Regions from separate parts of the uncultured Roseobacter sp. genome, predicted to be linked through region 3. Evidence: riboswitches for the same ligand, from Rfam matches in the RefSeq annotation. Region 3 holds a riboswitch; each other region holds the start of a gene.
What was found. Region 3 has a riboswitch for cobalamin ahead of Q1A20_RS00245 (energy-coupling factor ABC transporter permease). Riboswitches for the same ligand answer to the same signal wherever they lie in the genome.

Region 1 (4,208 bases), on a different contig from region 3:
CTCAACGACGGCTTCCCAGCCGACGGTGGCCCAGCTTTTCGCGAAATCATTCATGATGTTGGTGCCGCCCGCCGCTTCGATCAGCGCGTTGGGCATCGCGTAGCGCCCGGCCGTGAACGGCACGTCCTCGCCGCTGTCATAGACAAACACCCGTGGTGCGGTCTCCAGCGGGGCCAGGTTCGCCGTAAAGGCTTCAAGCTCGGTCCGGTATCCCTGCACGAGCGCGGTGGCTTTCTCGCTGACGTCGAAAATCGCGCCCAGGTTCAGAAGGTCGTTGTACATATCTTCCATGCTCGCCGCGTCTTTTTCACCGATATGGATGCAGCTTTCGGTCAGCTCGTAAACGTCGATCCCGAAGGGCGCGAGGGTCTCCGGGGTCACGTCGCCGCCCACCTTCATTCCGTAGTTCCAGCCGGCAAAGAAGAAATCCGCATCGGCACCGATCAACACCTCCTTGCTGGGATATTTCGACGACAGTTCCGGTAGCGCCTCGACGCCTGCCGTCATCTCCTGATCGAGGGTTTTCCAGCCGGAAATCCCGGTGTAGCCGACCATCCGGTCTGCAAGCCCCAACACCAGCATCATCTCCGTCAGGTTCACATCATTGGAGACGGCGGCCTTTGGTGCGGTATCAAAGGTCACCGTGCGGTTGCAGCTCTGCACCGTGGTTTCGGCGCCTAGGCCTGTTGCGATGACACTCATCAGCAGGGCGATCAGGGATGGTTTCATTAATGTGGCTCCTTCACTCGGGCAGGTGGAATGAGAAATGTTGGGTGTTGCTGGGCGCGAGCCGCTCGGCGCGTGCATCGACACGGAATGTGGTGGAGACCAGCGCCTCGGTCAGTGCCAGATCGGGCGGACCAAAAGCTCTGGTATGGCCCCGGTCCAGCAACAGGATCGTGTCACAGATGTCAGCGGCCATATTGAGATCGTGCAGCGAGACGACGATCGTCAGATCGAGCTGGCGGATCAGGGCGAGCACTTCCAGCTGATGGCGCACGTCGAGGTGATTGGTGGGCTCATCCAGCACCAGAACCTGTGGCTCCTGTGCCAAAGCGCGCGCGACCATGACCCGTTGCCGTTCACCCCCCGACAGCGTGGCAAGATCGCGGTCCGCGAAAGCCTCCAGATTGAGCTGCGTGATCGCAGCCTCGATGATACTGGCGTCCCGCGCGCCCGCAGACCAAAACCCGCCGTGGTGCGGTGTGCGACCCAGCGCAACGACCTCGCGGACCGTCAAGCCAAAGAGGGATATGTGCTCCTGCAACACTGCCGCCACCCTGCGGGCGGCCATGCGGGGGGGCACGGCCCAGATATCTTCCCCGGCGACAAAGATATGCCCGGTCGAGGGGCGCTGGTAGCGGTAGATCAGTCGCAGCAATGTCGATTTACCGGCCCCGTTTGGACCAACCACGCCCAGCACCCGCCCGGCCTCCACGCGAAAACTGGTGGGGTGCAACAGCAACGGATCAGGCCCGCGGGGCGCCCAGCTGATGTTCTCAGCAACAAGTTCGGCGGCGCTCACGAGACCCGCTCGGTGCTGTCTTCCAGCGCGATGATCGCTGCCGGTACACGGGCCAGCGTTGTCTTGCGCAGCTTTCCGGGACGATCCACCGAAGAACACCAGCCGTCCTCCAGCAGGGCATATTGTCGGGCGAATGCCACGAGATCGTCGATGTCCGCGTCGGGCTCGATATCGCCGAAGAGATAGGTCGCTTTGCGCGAGCCGTGATAGGCGACGGTACAGGGCCGTGCGCAGCCCGCCATGCAGGCCACGCCGGAGATCTCGAAATCCTCGGTGACCGTGTCGCCCGCCGCTGCAATCGCGGCACGCAGCCTGACGATCAGCTCATAGCCGGGACGGCACGCGCTGCCCTCATGTCGGCACGATGTGCATATTGTAATTCTGTGAGTTGGTTGTCCCATGTCGCCCTCCGCGAAGATGCAGGGCGTGCAGCAGGCATGTCACTCTTGACGGGTTGACCCGTAAAACCATCATGGCCTCCTGTCCGGACGCCCCGCCCGGGTTGAAGTTGCATCAATGATGGCAGGTCTCCTGACTCGCGGGTCCGGGCTCGCCCGATCCTTCCCGAACGCGGTGGCGTTCAGTGGTGATCATCGGGGTCGCTCGCCGCTCACAGTTGCGGGGGCAGTCACGGATTTGGTGCCAAGTGGCGCGTCCTCACCGTATTCCCTTTTCATCCCGGTTGTGCATTTCGCAGCCGGGAACCATCGCAGGGACAGTCCGACAGAAGGTCTCCACCGTCAAGTGACATTCACACATTGGCTGTCAGAAAACAGTTGGGGAGCGGCTTTGGTGAGCTGACAGGTTTTTGGACCTGCGTTAGCGACTGTCCGAGAGTCGCGGCACCAGAAGGGTCACCCTGCATCGGCCTGCGTTGCTGCTTGTGGCAGAAGATACCAGTCCGAGCATGGCGGCGGCGTTCGGGTGCGGACCGCGCAATTATATGCCTCTGACAGATGCGCATCCGTCATCACAAGATCGGTCCGGCCGTCCGCGATGATACGGCCGGATTTCATCAAGACGATTTGATCGGCGAACATGGCGGAGAGGTTGAGATCGTGCATTACCGCGACGACACCGCCACCCGCATCTGCGTAGTCCCGGGCGATGCGCATGACCTCAAGCTGATGACCGATGTCCAGGCTTGAGACCGGCTCATCCAGCAGCATCCAGCGCGGCTGCGCATCTATCACCGGATCCCAGACTTGGCAGAGCACCCGCGCCAGTTGGACACGTTGTTGCTCGCCGCCCGACAGTTCCTGGTAAAAGCGCTGTGCGTAGCCGGCGAGGCCAACCCGCGCGAGGGCCCGGTCTGGCAGATGCGCATCCGCCGATACCCCTTGACCGAGGCCAAGCCGCACCACTTCGATGGCCTGAAAAGGAAACGACATGGGCGTCGATTGCGGCAGGACGGCACGGAAGCTGGCCAGTTGCCACGCCGGTGTTGTCGCAATGTCGTAGCCTGCCAGGGTGATCTCGCCGTCACAGGGGGTCTCGCCAGTCAGGGTTTTGAGCAGGCTGGTTTTGCCGGAGCCGTTGGGCCCGACAATCGCGGTCAGCACGCCGGGTTGCGCGCTGAAGTTAAGGTTCTCCAGAATGGTTTTGCGCCCGTATCTCAGGGTGACGTTCCGCGCGCTGATCATCTTACAAATCCACCACATTGCGGCGGCGCAGGAGGATCCACAAAAAGAATGGTGCGCCGAGCACGGCGGTGACGATGCCAATTGGCAATTCTGCAGGCGCGACGACAAAGCGTGATATGATATCGGCAAGCAACAGCAGGCTTGCGCCCAGCAGCGCGGAGTTGATCAGCAACCCGTGATGATCCGGACCCGTGGCCAGCCGCAGCAGATGCGGCACGACGATCCCGACAAACCCGATGCCGCCCGAAACCGCGACAGCAGCCCCGGTGGCGGCGCTGACCGCAAGAATGGCGATATTCTTGATACGTTGCACGTTGATCCCGATGTGGTGGGCCGAGGCTTCGCCAAGTGCGAGACCGTTCAGACCTCGGGCGAGAGTGGTGGCGATCAGGGTGGCCAGCAGGATGACGGGCCCCGCAATTGCAACCTTGGCCCAGGTGCTGCCCGAGAGCGATCCGAGCTGCCAGAAGGTGAGCTCACGCAGTTGCATATCATCCGCGTGGAAGATCAGCAGGCCAGAGAGCGCGCCGGTGAGGGCGGCAAGGGCGATCCCCGCCAGCAGCATGGTCGCCACCGATGTCCGCCCGGACCGCGTGGCCACGGCATAGAGCAGCATCATCGATGCCCAAGCGCCGACAAAGGCCATGACCGGCAGCAATGCATCTCCGAGGTAGGTCGCAATGCCAAGGGGCAGGGCGGTTCCCACAACGATGGCGAGCAGCGCACCGAGGCCTGCGCCTGCGCTGACACCCAAAAGCCCCGGGTCGGCCAGCGGATTGCGAAAGAGGCCCTGCATGACGGCGCCGGACACCGCCAGGGCGGCGCCGACGCAGGCGCCCAGCAAAGTGCGCGGCGCGCGGATGTCCCAGAGGATCACCGCGTCGGTTGCCGATGTGCCCTGACCGATCGCGAGGCCCCAGAGCGCCTGCCATAGCGATGTGCCGGATGCTCCTACCGCCAGGCTGGTGACACAGACCACGATCAGACCCATTGCCAGAACGCCGTGCAGCTGACGCGCGCGTTGGCGACGGTCCACGCTC
Region 2 (4,208 bases), on a different contig from region 3:
CTATTGCCCGATCCTGTGCCGCGAGTGCGGCGTCAAGTTCTGCTGCACCGCTTGCGTCGCAATATTGCGCGGCGCGCCGCAGGACTTCCCGCTCGACTGCGGCGCGCACGAAACGCGATTTGGCGATCTCCCGGGAGGAAAACCTCTTCACTTCGGTGGCGCGTTGCGGGCGGATCAGCAAGAGATCAAGCGTGGCAAGCCGGTTGAACGCGTCCCGCACGGGCTGCCGGGACACGCCGAATTGGGCGGCGATGTCGGCCTCGGAGATTTTATCACCGGGTCTTAGACGGAGCGACAGGATTTCCTGGTGAAGATGGTCAAAGATGTCATCGACACTTGTGCGCCGCTCGCCGAGTTGTGTTGCCTGAGCCATTGCATCATCTCCATGGTCTTTCCGGACTTCAAAAGGTCATATCGAAACACTATCGGGAACAAAACAGAGGCGTTCATGTTGTCGTTCTCTCTTTCCCTCGCGAGCTTGACCAGGTTTCGCGATACATATCACACTGGTATACCAGTTAAATGACTAGTATACCAGTGTGAGTGAAAACGGAAAAGGACAGCGCATGAAACTTGCAGGGCAAACGGCGATCATTACCGGCGGTGGTCGGGACATCGGACAGGCCGCCGCCATTAAACTGGCTGCGGAAGGGGCAAATGTGGCCATCAATTATTATTCCAGCAGTGCCGGAGCGGATGCCGCGGTGGAGCAGATCAAAGCGCAGGGAGGGCAGGCCTTCGCGCTTAAGGGTGATCTGACCAAGGTGGAGGATGTCGACGCGCTTGTTGCCCAGACAGTCGATGAGTTTGGCGGGATCAACGTGCTCGTCAACAATGCCGGAGGCCTGATCGCCCGCAAGACTGTGTCGGAGATGCCGCTCGAACACTGGAACGCAGTGATGGACCTGAACCTGACGAGCACATTCATGATGACGAAGGCGTGCCTTCAGCACATGAATACCGGAACCATCGTAAACCTGGCAAGCCAGGCCGGACGCGATGGCGGTGGGTCCGGTGCGGTGGCTTATGCCACGTCAAAAGGTGCGGTTATGACCATGACCCGCGCGCTGGCCAAGGAGTTGGGGCCGAACATCCGGGTCAACGCCTTGTGTCCTGGCATGATCGACACCGATTTTCATAATGTGCATACGCCCGATGCGGGCCGACGCGGGTATGAAGCAGCCGCACCGGTGAAACGACAGGGCAATACCGATGATACGGCCAACCTGATCTTGTTCCTCGCCTGTGCGGATTCTGCGTTCATCACCGGCACAAACATCGACATCAACGGCGGGATGGTATTCTCCTGACCGCTTCTGAAAGGATCTGACATGTCTGAATTTCCGATTGTTTCGACGGCAGAAAACGTGACCCGGCAGGTCCTTTCGGATCATCCGGAGCTGATGGTGGTGGCTTTCCGTTTCGGCCAAGAAGGCGCCATTGGCGCGCTCCACAATCACCCCCACGTTCAGTCGACCTATGTTGAAAGTGGCCGGTTCCAGTTCACTCTTGGCGATGAAGTACGCGAGGTCGGGCCGGGGGATAGTTTTGTTATTCCGTCCGGGATGAAGCATGGGTGCGTCTGTCTGGAACCCGGCACGCTGGTCGATTGCTTCACACCACGCCGGGAAGATTTTCTCTGAGCTGACACCCGCAGGGCGACCTAAACAGCCTTCTTGATAGGTCCGGTTTGTCCCGAATGCCGACCTTATCCCCTGCGATATTGACCGGTGATCCCCGTGAAAGTGCTTACATGCCCTCTTCGAGCGCAAAACCGGCAAAAGCCCCGTTTGGAGCTGACGGCTGTACCTTAAATCAAGGCGACATTGCTAAGCTAGAGTGGGGTCGGCCCAGCAGCAATCAGCTCGTTGCGCTTTCGGATGTGGCCGGGTCATCCTTGCAGCCCCAGCGGTCCGCAAACACCAGATCCGCCAGCGGTAACCGTTTGCGCCAACCTTTTGCCTCCAGCTCAGGGATTTCATGCAAGGCGTCCACATGGCCCAGACACAGATAGGCCACCGGCACCACGCGATCGGGCAGATCCAGAACGGTGCGGATGTCGTCCTCGCGAAAAATGCTGACCCAGCCAACGCCAATGCCCTCGGCCCGAGCCGCGAGCCAAAGGTTTTGCACCGCGCAGACGGTTGAATAAAGGTCCATCTCCGAATTGTGGGTACGGCCCAGAACGACCGGCCCGGCCCGCTCCCGATCGCAGGTGATGCATAGATTCACCGGCGCTTCGAGGATACCTTCGAGCTTAAGTGCTGAATAAACCGGGCGGCGGTCGGCGGGAAACATGGTCACGGCCTCGGCATTGGCGCGCGCAAAGGCGGTTTGCATCTGCGCCTTCACCTCTGCATCGCGGATCACGATAAAGTTCCATGGCTGCATGAACCCGACCGAAGGCGCGTGATGGGCGGCATCGAGAAGCCGCATCAAAACGGCCTCCTCGATGGGGCGGGGGGTGAATTGACTTCGCACATCGCGACGGGTGTGAATGGCGCGGTAGACAGCGGCCTTTTCTTCAGCAGAAAACGGCCCCGTCGGGGCAGGAACGGGTGGCAACATGACATATCCCCTGTCACAGACACTGGCCGCCCGGTGACCATCGGGAAGCCCTGATATGTCTGGCCGGTCTTCTGACTTGGCATCACCTGGGGCTGCGCCTTCTCGACCGAAGCCAATGGCACGATGCAGCGCCATCCACCTTACAGCGTTGGGCACGTTGCGGAGTTCCACCGCATTCCCGATTCTCTCACCTTACCGTTTGCAAGGCAGGGCAAGCACCAGACTGTTGGAGGCTAGCATTCCGTGAGACGGGTCACAATCAGTGTTCGCTGAAAGTCGCTTTGCCGGGGCGCTTGTAGGTTGAAGCTGATGTTTGAAACTTCCTGGTTGCTGATCTTGATCCGTTGTTCCGAAACCTAGAACAACTGTGAAAATTTGACCCTCCCCAGTATTATAAAAGTTCGAGATCGGGCGGTCCCTAGGGCGCTATCAGGTTCATCTTCTAGGCGTGGCTGCGAAGTCGCGAAAAGATGCGCACCTTCGATGTTAAAACAACGCACCCTGCAGGACATCTTTAAAAATTTTAGCAACATGGCCTGCCGGTACTCACCAGACTGGTAATGCAGAATAAAAGGGGCGCCGAATTCAGGGTTGAGGTGGTCGGATTGAGGCCGCTGATAAGCGGCCCCAAAACAACTCGGCTTACTCTTTATCAGGAGGGTTGGCGTCGTGCCTTTACCACTCCGAACATTCCAAAGCCCGCGAGCAGCAGGAGCGCGCTTGCGGGAAGTGGAACAGGTGCAATTTCAGGGCTGGTATTTGCCACACCGAACTGCGCGCCGGTAAGATCGGGGGCGTTGAAAATGCTGGTCAACGCGCCGGCAAGGGTGCCGGTGATTTCAAGGCCGATCCCCCCTTGTGCCGTACCGAAGGAAAAGAGGTCGAGGCCGGTCGGCCCACCAATCACGTCTCCGAACACGGTTTCCGCCAAGGTGTCGATCACAAAGTTGCCGACAGTGACCTCGACATCATCGGTGGTGTCCAAGGTGAACAACGTGACGCCGCTGCCGTCGTGGAGGATCTCAAGTCCCCCGCCGGCCGTGGAACCACCTGTGATGGGGAAGGTAAAGGTCGCCCCGGTCGCCGTCGCTGTTCCAAACGGTGCACCGCCAAGCCCTAGTGTCGTAAGCGGGGCGGTTACTGTCACGGTTGTCTCACCGCCGTTGATTGTCGCCGCGTTGGCAGCACCGGTTGCTAACGCCAGGCCTAGGCCCAGGGTGAGTAGTAGCTTTCTCATTTCGTTCATCCTCTCCGTTGATATGGTGAAAGTTGTTGGTATTGCCGATCCGAACACGTGCGCCCTGTCGATGACGGTTTTGACGATCATCACGTTTTGTCTGGCCTCCGAAATCTGCGGCCACTGCGGTAGTGAAACTGTCCGTAACCGGTAAAGCTTCGGCCAATACTGGCCGAACATTGCAGCCGCGACAGACAACAGGCCGAGCCCCCGGCAAAGGCAGCTGATTTGACAAGTAATGTGCACTTCATGCGGTTTTCCAAAATCGTGTGCATATTTCACACGAGCAGAAAGGTAGCTGAGCCTTTGCGCTATGCAAGGTTTTCGTGGAATTTTTTCACACATTGTCGGTATTCCGCCTAAAATCAGACCGATCAAGGCAGTCATCGCAGCGATTCCCAGG
Region 3 (4,208 bases):
AGTGGTCGGGCGTCGTTCAACCTCGACAGCTGGGCGATGGGGCCGGATCTGCTGGCGGCGATCTCTCGTCAGGCGCTTGGCGCGGACATCTGCGTCGCCGAAGGCTCCATGGGCCTCTATGACGGGGTCGCCACCCGCGGACAAAGCGGGTTCGGCAGCAGTGCTGAGACCGCGCAGCGCATGGGCTGGCCCGTGGTGCTGATCGTCGACGTCAGCGGGCAGGCGCAATCGGCGGCGGCCACGGCGCTGGGGTTTCAGGCTTACAACCCGCAGGTGCCTTTTGCTGGCGTGATCCTGAACCGTTGTGCATCGCCCCGTCACGAGCGGCTCGCGCGGCTGGGCATGGAAAACGCGGGCGTCAATGTGCTGGGCGTGCTGCCGAGGCGCGGCGATCTGACCCTGCCGGAACGGCACCTCGGGCTCATTCAGGCGGTGGAGCACCCGGATCTGGAGGTCGCTATCGCCGGATACGCGACATTCCTGCGCGAGCATGTCGACATCAGCGCCATTCGGGATGCAGCGAAAGGGCAACTGCCAGAGCACGCCGGCGCACAGTTGCCGGTGCCGCCCGCGCAACGGATCGCCCTGGCGCGGGATGCGGCCTTTTCCTTCACCTATCCGCATGTGCTGGAAGGCTGGCGCCGGGCGGGCGCCGAAATCCTGCCGTTCTCGCCTCTGGCCAATGAGGCTCCTGACGCAACGGCCGATCTGATCTGGCTGCCCGGCGGCTACCCGGAACTGCACGGTGGAACATTAGCTGCGGCGGATAACTTCCTGTCTGGCATCAGAAAACATGCAAAAACGCGCCCCGTGCATGGGGAATGCGGTGGCTATATGGCCTTGGGCGATACGCTGATCGACAAGGAAGGCACGCACCACAGGATGGCGGGCCTGCTGGGTCTGGTGACCAGCTATGAAAAACGCAAATTCCACCTGGGCTACCGCCGCGCGGTGTTGGACGCGCCCTTGCCGGGATATACGCCCGGTGCCGCGCTCAGAGGCCACGAGTTCCACTATTCAACCATACTCGAACAACCGGACGCACCGCTGGCGCAGGTGGCGGATGCGGATGGCAACCCGGTGCCTGAGACCGGATCGTACCGGGGCAATGTCTCCGGCACCTTTTTTCACCTCATCACGGCGGAGGAGGGTGCGTGACCGGTTTCGTCAGCTTCGTGGGCTCCGGCCCCGGTGATCCCGAACTACTGACCCTCAAGGCGGTCGACCGGCTGAAGCGTGCGGATGCGGTGCTTTTTGACGATCTCTCCTCGGGGCCGATCCTGAGCCATGCGCGATCGGGTGCCGATCTGGTGGGCGTGGGCAAACGCGCGGGCAGGCCATCGCCCAAGCAACATCACGTCAGCCGGTTGCTGGTGGAATATGCACAGATGGATCAACGCGTGGTGCGGCTGAAATCCGGGGACAGCGGCCTTTTTGGCCGTCTCGAAGAGGAGCTGGTGGCCCTGCGGGAGGCAGGTATCCCCTATGAGATCATCCCGGGCATTCCCTCCGCCTGTGCGGCCGCGGCGGCGGCGGGCATTCCGCTGACCCGGCGGCTGACGGCCCGCCGCGTGCAGTTTGTCACCGGCCATGATGTGTCGGGGCAATTGCCTGAAGATCTGGACCTTGACGCACTGGCAGATCCGTCCGCCTCCACGGTGGTTTTCATGGGCAAGCGGACCTTCCCACGGCTGCTTGAGGCGCTGACCCGGAAAGGGCTGCCAAAAGATACACCGGCGATTCTCGCGGAAAGCGTCAGCGGTCCGGATCAGCAGATCACCCGATCCACCGTGTCGGAACTGGCGGAACAACTGGCGCAGGATGTCGGAGAAAAACCGGCTTTGATCCTCTATGGGCCGTTTGCTGAGAGTTGAAAGTCGCTTTTTTGTTGTTCGGGCCGGAGCATCAGCGATAGGACTAGAAATACGGTGCCACATTCTGTGGCTGAAAAGGGAATTGGGTGAAAGGCCCGAACTGCCCCCGCAACTGTAAGCGGCGAGCGCAACGGAAAGACCCACTGGCCGCAAGGCCGGGAAGGACCCGCGCGCCGTGACCCGCAAGTCAGGAGACCTGCCGTCCCAACCCATAACCCGTTTGCAAACGGATCAGACGCTGCCGGAGGGGCAGCACAGAAAGGACAAAAACATGCATATCGAACCCGGGATCGTAGATGGTGCCAAAATGGCCTTCGCCTATGCCACCGCAGCGGGTGCGGCGGGCTATACCGCCAAGCTCGCGCTGAAGGATCTCAAGGACCACTCCGTCGGATCCTTTGCCGTGCGCACGGCGCTGGCGACCATCGGAACGTTCATCTTCTTTGAGGTGCTGCCGCATTTCCCCGTGGGCGTCTCTGAAGTGCACTTCATTCTGGGCACCACGCTGTTTTTGCTGATGGGCGCGGCACCTGCCGCGCTGGGGCTTGCCCTCGGTCTGCTGGTTCAGGGCACCTTCTTCGCGCCCAGCGATCTGCCGATGTTCTTTGTGAATGTGACCACCTTGCTTGTACCGCTCTTTGCGATCTCGGCGCTGGCGCAGAGGTTCATTCCCGAGCATAAAGCCTATGTTGATCTGGCCTATGCAGACGTCTTCAAACTGTCCGCGATGTATCAGGGCGGTGTTGTCGCCTGGGTCGCATTCTGGGCCTTCTATGGTCAAGGTGTCGGCGCCGAGACGTTCCAGTCGGTCCTGACCTTCGGGGCGGCCTATATGCTGGTTGTGATCATCGAACCGATTGCCGACCTTGCTGTGCTGGCCAGCGCCAAGGCCATGCGCGCGAACAAGGCCACAGGTCTCTTTACCCAGCGCCTCTTCAACGCGGCGTAAACCGCTGCTAGACAACCGTCCCGGATCCCTCCGTGGGGTCCGGGGTTTTTTGTGAGGGTTGCACAGTGATCGACACGCTCTGGCTTATCGGGATCGGCACCGGATCCCCCGATCATATGACCGGGCAAGGGATGGCGGCCCTGCGCGACGCGGCGGTCATTCTGGTGCCGCACAAGGGCGCGGGTAAAGACGATCTGGCAACCCTACGGCACCGGATCATCGACGTCAGCGGGTCGCAGGCCGAGATCATTCCCTTTGACTACCCGGTGCGGGACCCGGACCTGCCTTATGCAGAACGTGTGGCGCGCTGGCACGACCAGATCGCCCGGCGCTGGCAGGCCGCTGTGGCAGGAACCAACATCAAAGGGCCGGTGGCGCTGCTGGTCTGGGGCGATCCCTCGCTCTACGACAGCACCATCCGCATTGCGCAGCGATTGGATCCCAAACCCGATATCCGCGTGGTGCCGGGCATCACCGCCGTTCAGGCGCTGACCGCCGCCCATGCGCTGCCGCTCAATACGGTGAACGGCCCCGTTCTGATCACCACCGGGCGGCGTCTGCGCGACCACGGCTGGCCGGAGGGTGCAGAGCGGGTGGTGGTGATGCTGGACGGCGAGGCCAGTTTCCAAACGCTGGACCGCAGCGATCTGCACATCTGGTGGGGCGCCTATCTGGGCATGCCGGAGCAAATCCTGGATCGCGGCAAGCTCGTTGATGTGGCGGCACGCATCGTGGCGATGCGGGCCGAGGCACGCGCGCGTCACGGCTGGATCATGGATACCTATTTGCTCAGCACCTGCGACTGAACCCGTTGCGCCGCTACTTCTTTGCGGCCGCCGCAGCCTGTTGTTCCGCGATATGCTGGTCCACCGCACTTGACGCCGCCGCTTGAACTGCGGCTTTTTCATTCTCTTCAAGGCTTTCAATATCTTCCATGCCCGGGATTTCGACCCGCACCTCACGCCGCGCAAATTCGATCCCATTGGCTTTGAACTCATTGCGCACACGGTTGTAGATTTCCTTGCGGATGGTGAATTGCGTGCCCGGCTTGGCCATGAATTTACCGCGCATCACGATGCCCACATCATCAAACTGGAACACGCCCTGGCTTTTGAAGGGCTCCAGGAAATCATCCTTGAACAGCGGGTCTTCCAGCATCTCCGCGCCGATCTTCTTGAAGATCTTTTTGACCCGGTTGGGATCGGTATCGAAGGGCACGGTGAACATCAGTTTCATGATCACCCAGTCGCGGCTGAAATTGGTGACCTTTTCGACGCTGCCATAGGGAATGGTGTGCACATTGCCGCGGTGATGGCGCAGCTGCATCGAGCGGATGGAGATTTTTTCCACCGACCCCATGGTGCCGCCGACATCGACATATTCAC

Region 1: linked by a shared signal. The riboswitch ahead of Q1A20_RS19180 (DUF1636 domain-containing protein) and the one ahead of Q1A20_RS00245 (energy-coupling factor ABC transporter permease) in region 3 are both predicted to bind cobalamin.
Region 2: linked by a shared signal. The riboswitch ahead of bluB (5,6-dimethylbenzimidazole synthase) and the one ahead of Q1A20_RS00245 (energy-coupling factor ABC transporter permease) in region 3 are both predicted to bind cobalamin.

What each region holds. Positions count from the first base shown of each region.
Region 1 is NZ_CANMXR010000010.1:16,185-20,392, forward strand. Features, by position in the region: gene Q1A20_RS19170 (ABC transporter substrate-binding protein) at 1-729, opposite strand, end outside; gene Q1A20_RS19175 (ABC transporter ATP-binding protein) at 743-1,525, opposite strand; gene Q1A20_RS19180 (DUF1636 domain-containing protein) at 1,522-1,926, opposite strand; cobalamin riboswitch at 2,029-2,249, opposite strand; gene Q1A20_RS19185 (heme ABC transporter ATP-binding protein) at 2,380-3,168, opposite strand; gene Q1A20_RS19190 (iron ABC transporter permease) at 3,170-4,208, opposite strand, start outside.
Region 2 is NZ_CANMXR010000004.1:230,703-234,910, forward strand. Features, by position in the region: gene Q1A20_RS10190 (GntR family transcriptional regulator) at 1-373, opposite strand, end outside; gene Q1A20_RS10195 (SDR family oxidoreductase) at 567-1,310, shown strand; gene Q1A20_RS10200 (cupin domain-containing protein) at 1,332-1,643, shown strand; gene bluB (5,6-dimethylbenzimidazole synthase) at 1,861-2,568, opposite strand; cobalamin riboswitch at 2,612-2,806, opposite strand; gene Q1A20_RS10210 (VPLPA-CTERM sorting domain-containing protein) at 3,221-4,192, opposite strand.
Region 3 is NZ_CANMXR010000001.1:51,358-55,565, reverse strand. Features, by position in the region: gene Q1A20_RS00255 (cobyrinate a,c-diamide synthase) at 1-1,158, shown strand, start outside; gene cobA (uroporphyrinogen-III C-methyltransferase) at 1,155-1,874, shown strand; cobalamin riboswitch at 1,910-2,093, shown strand; gene Q1A20_RS00245 (energy-coupling factor ABC transporter permease) at 2,146-2,823, shown strand; gene cobF (precorrin-6A synthase (deacetylating)) at 2,889-3,629, shown strand; gene Q1A20_RS00235 (mechanosensitive ion channel family protein) at 3,643-4,208, opposite strand, start outside.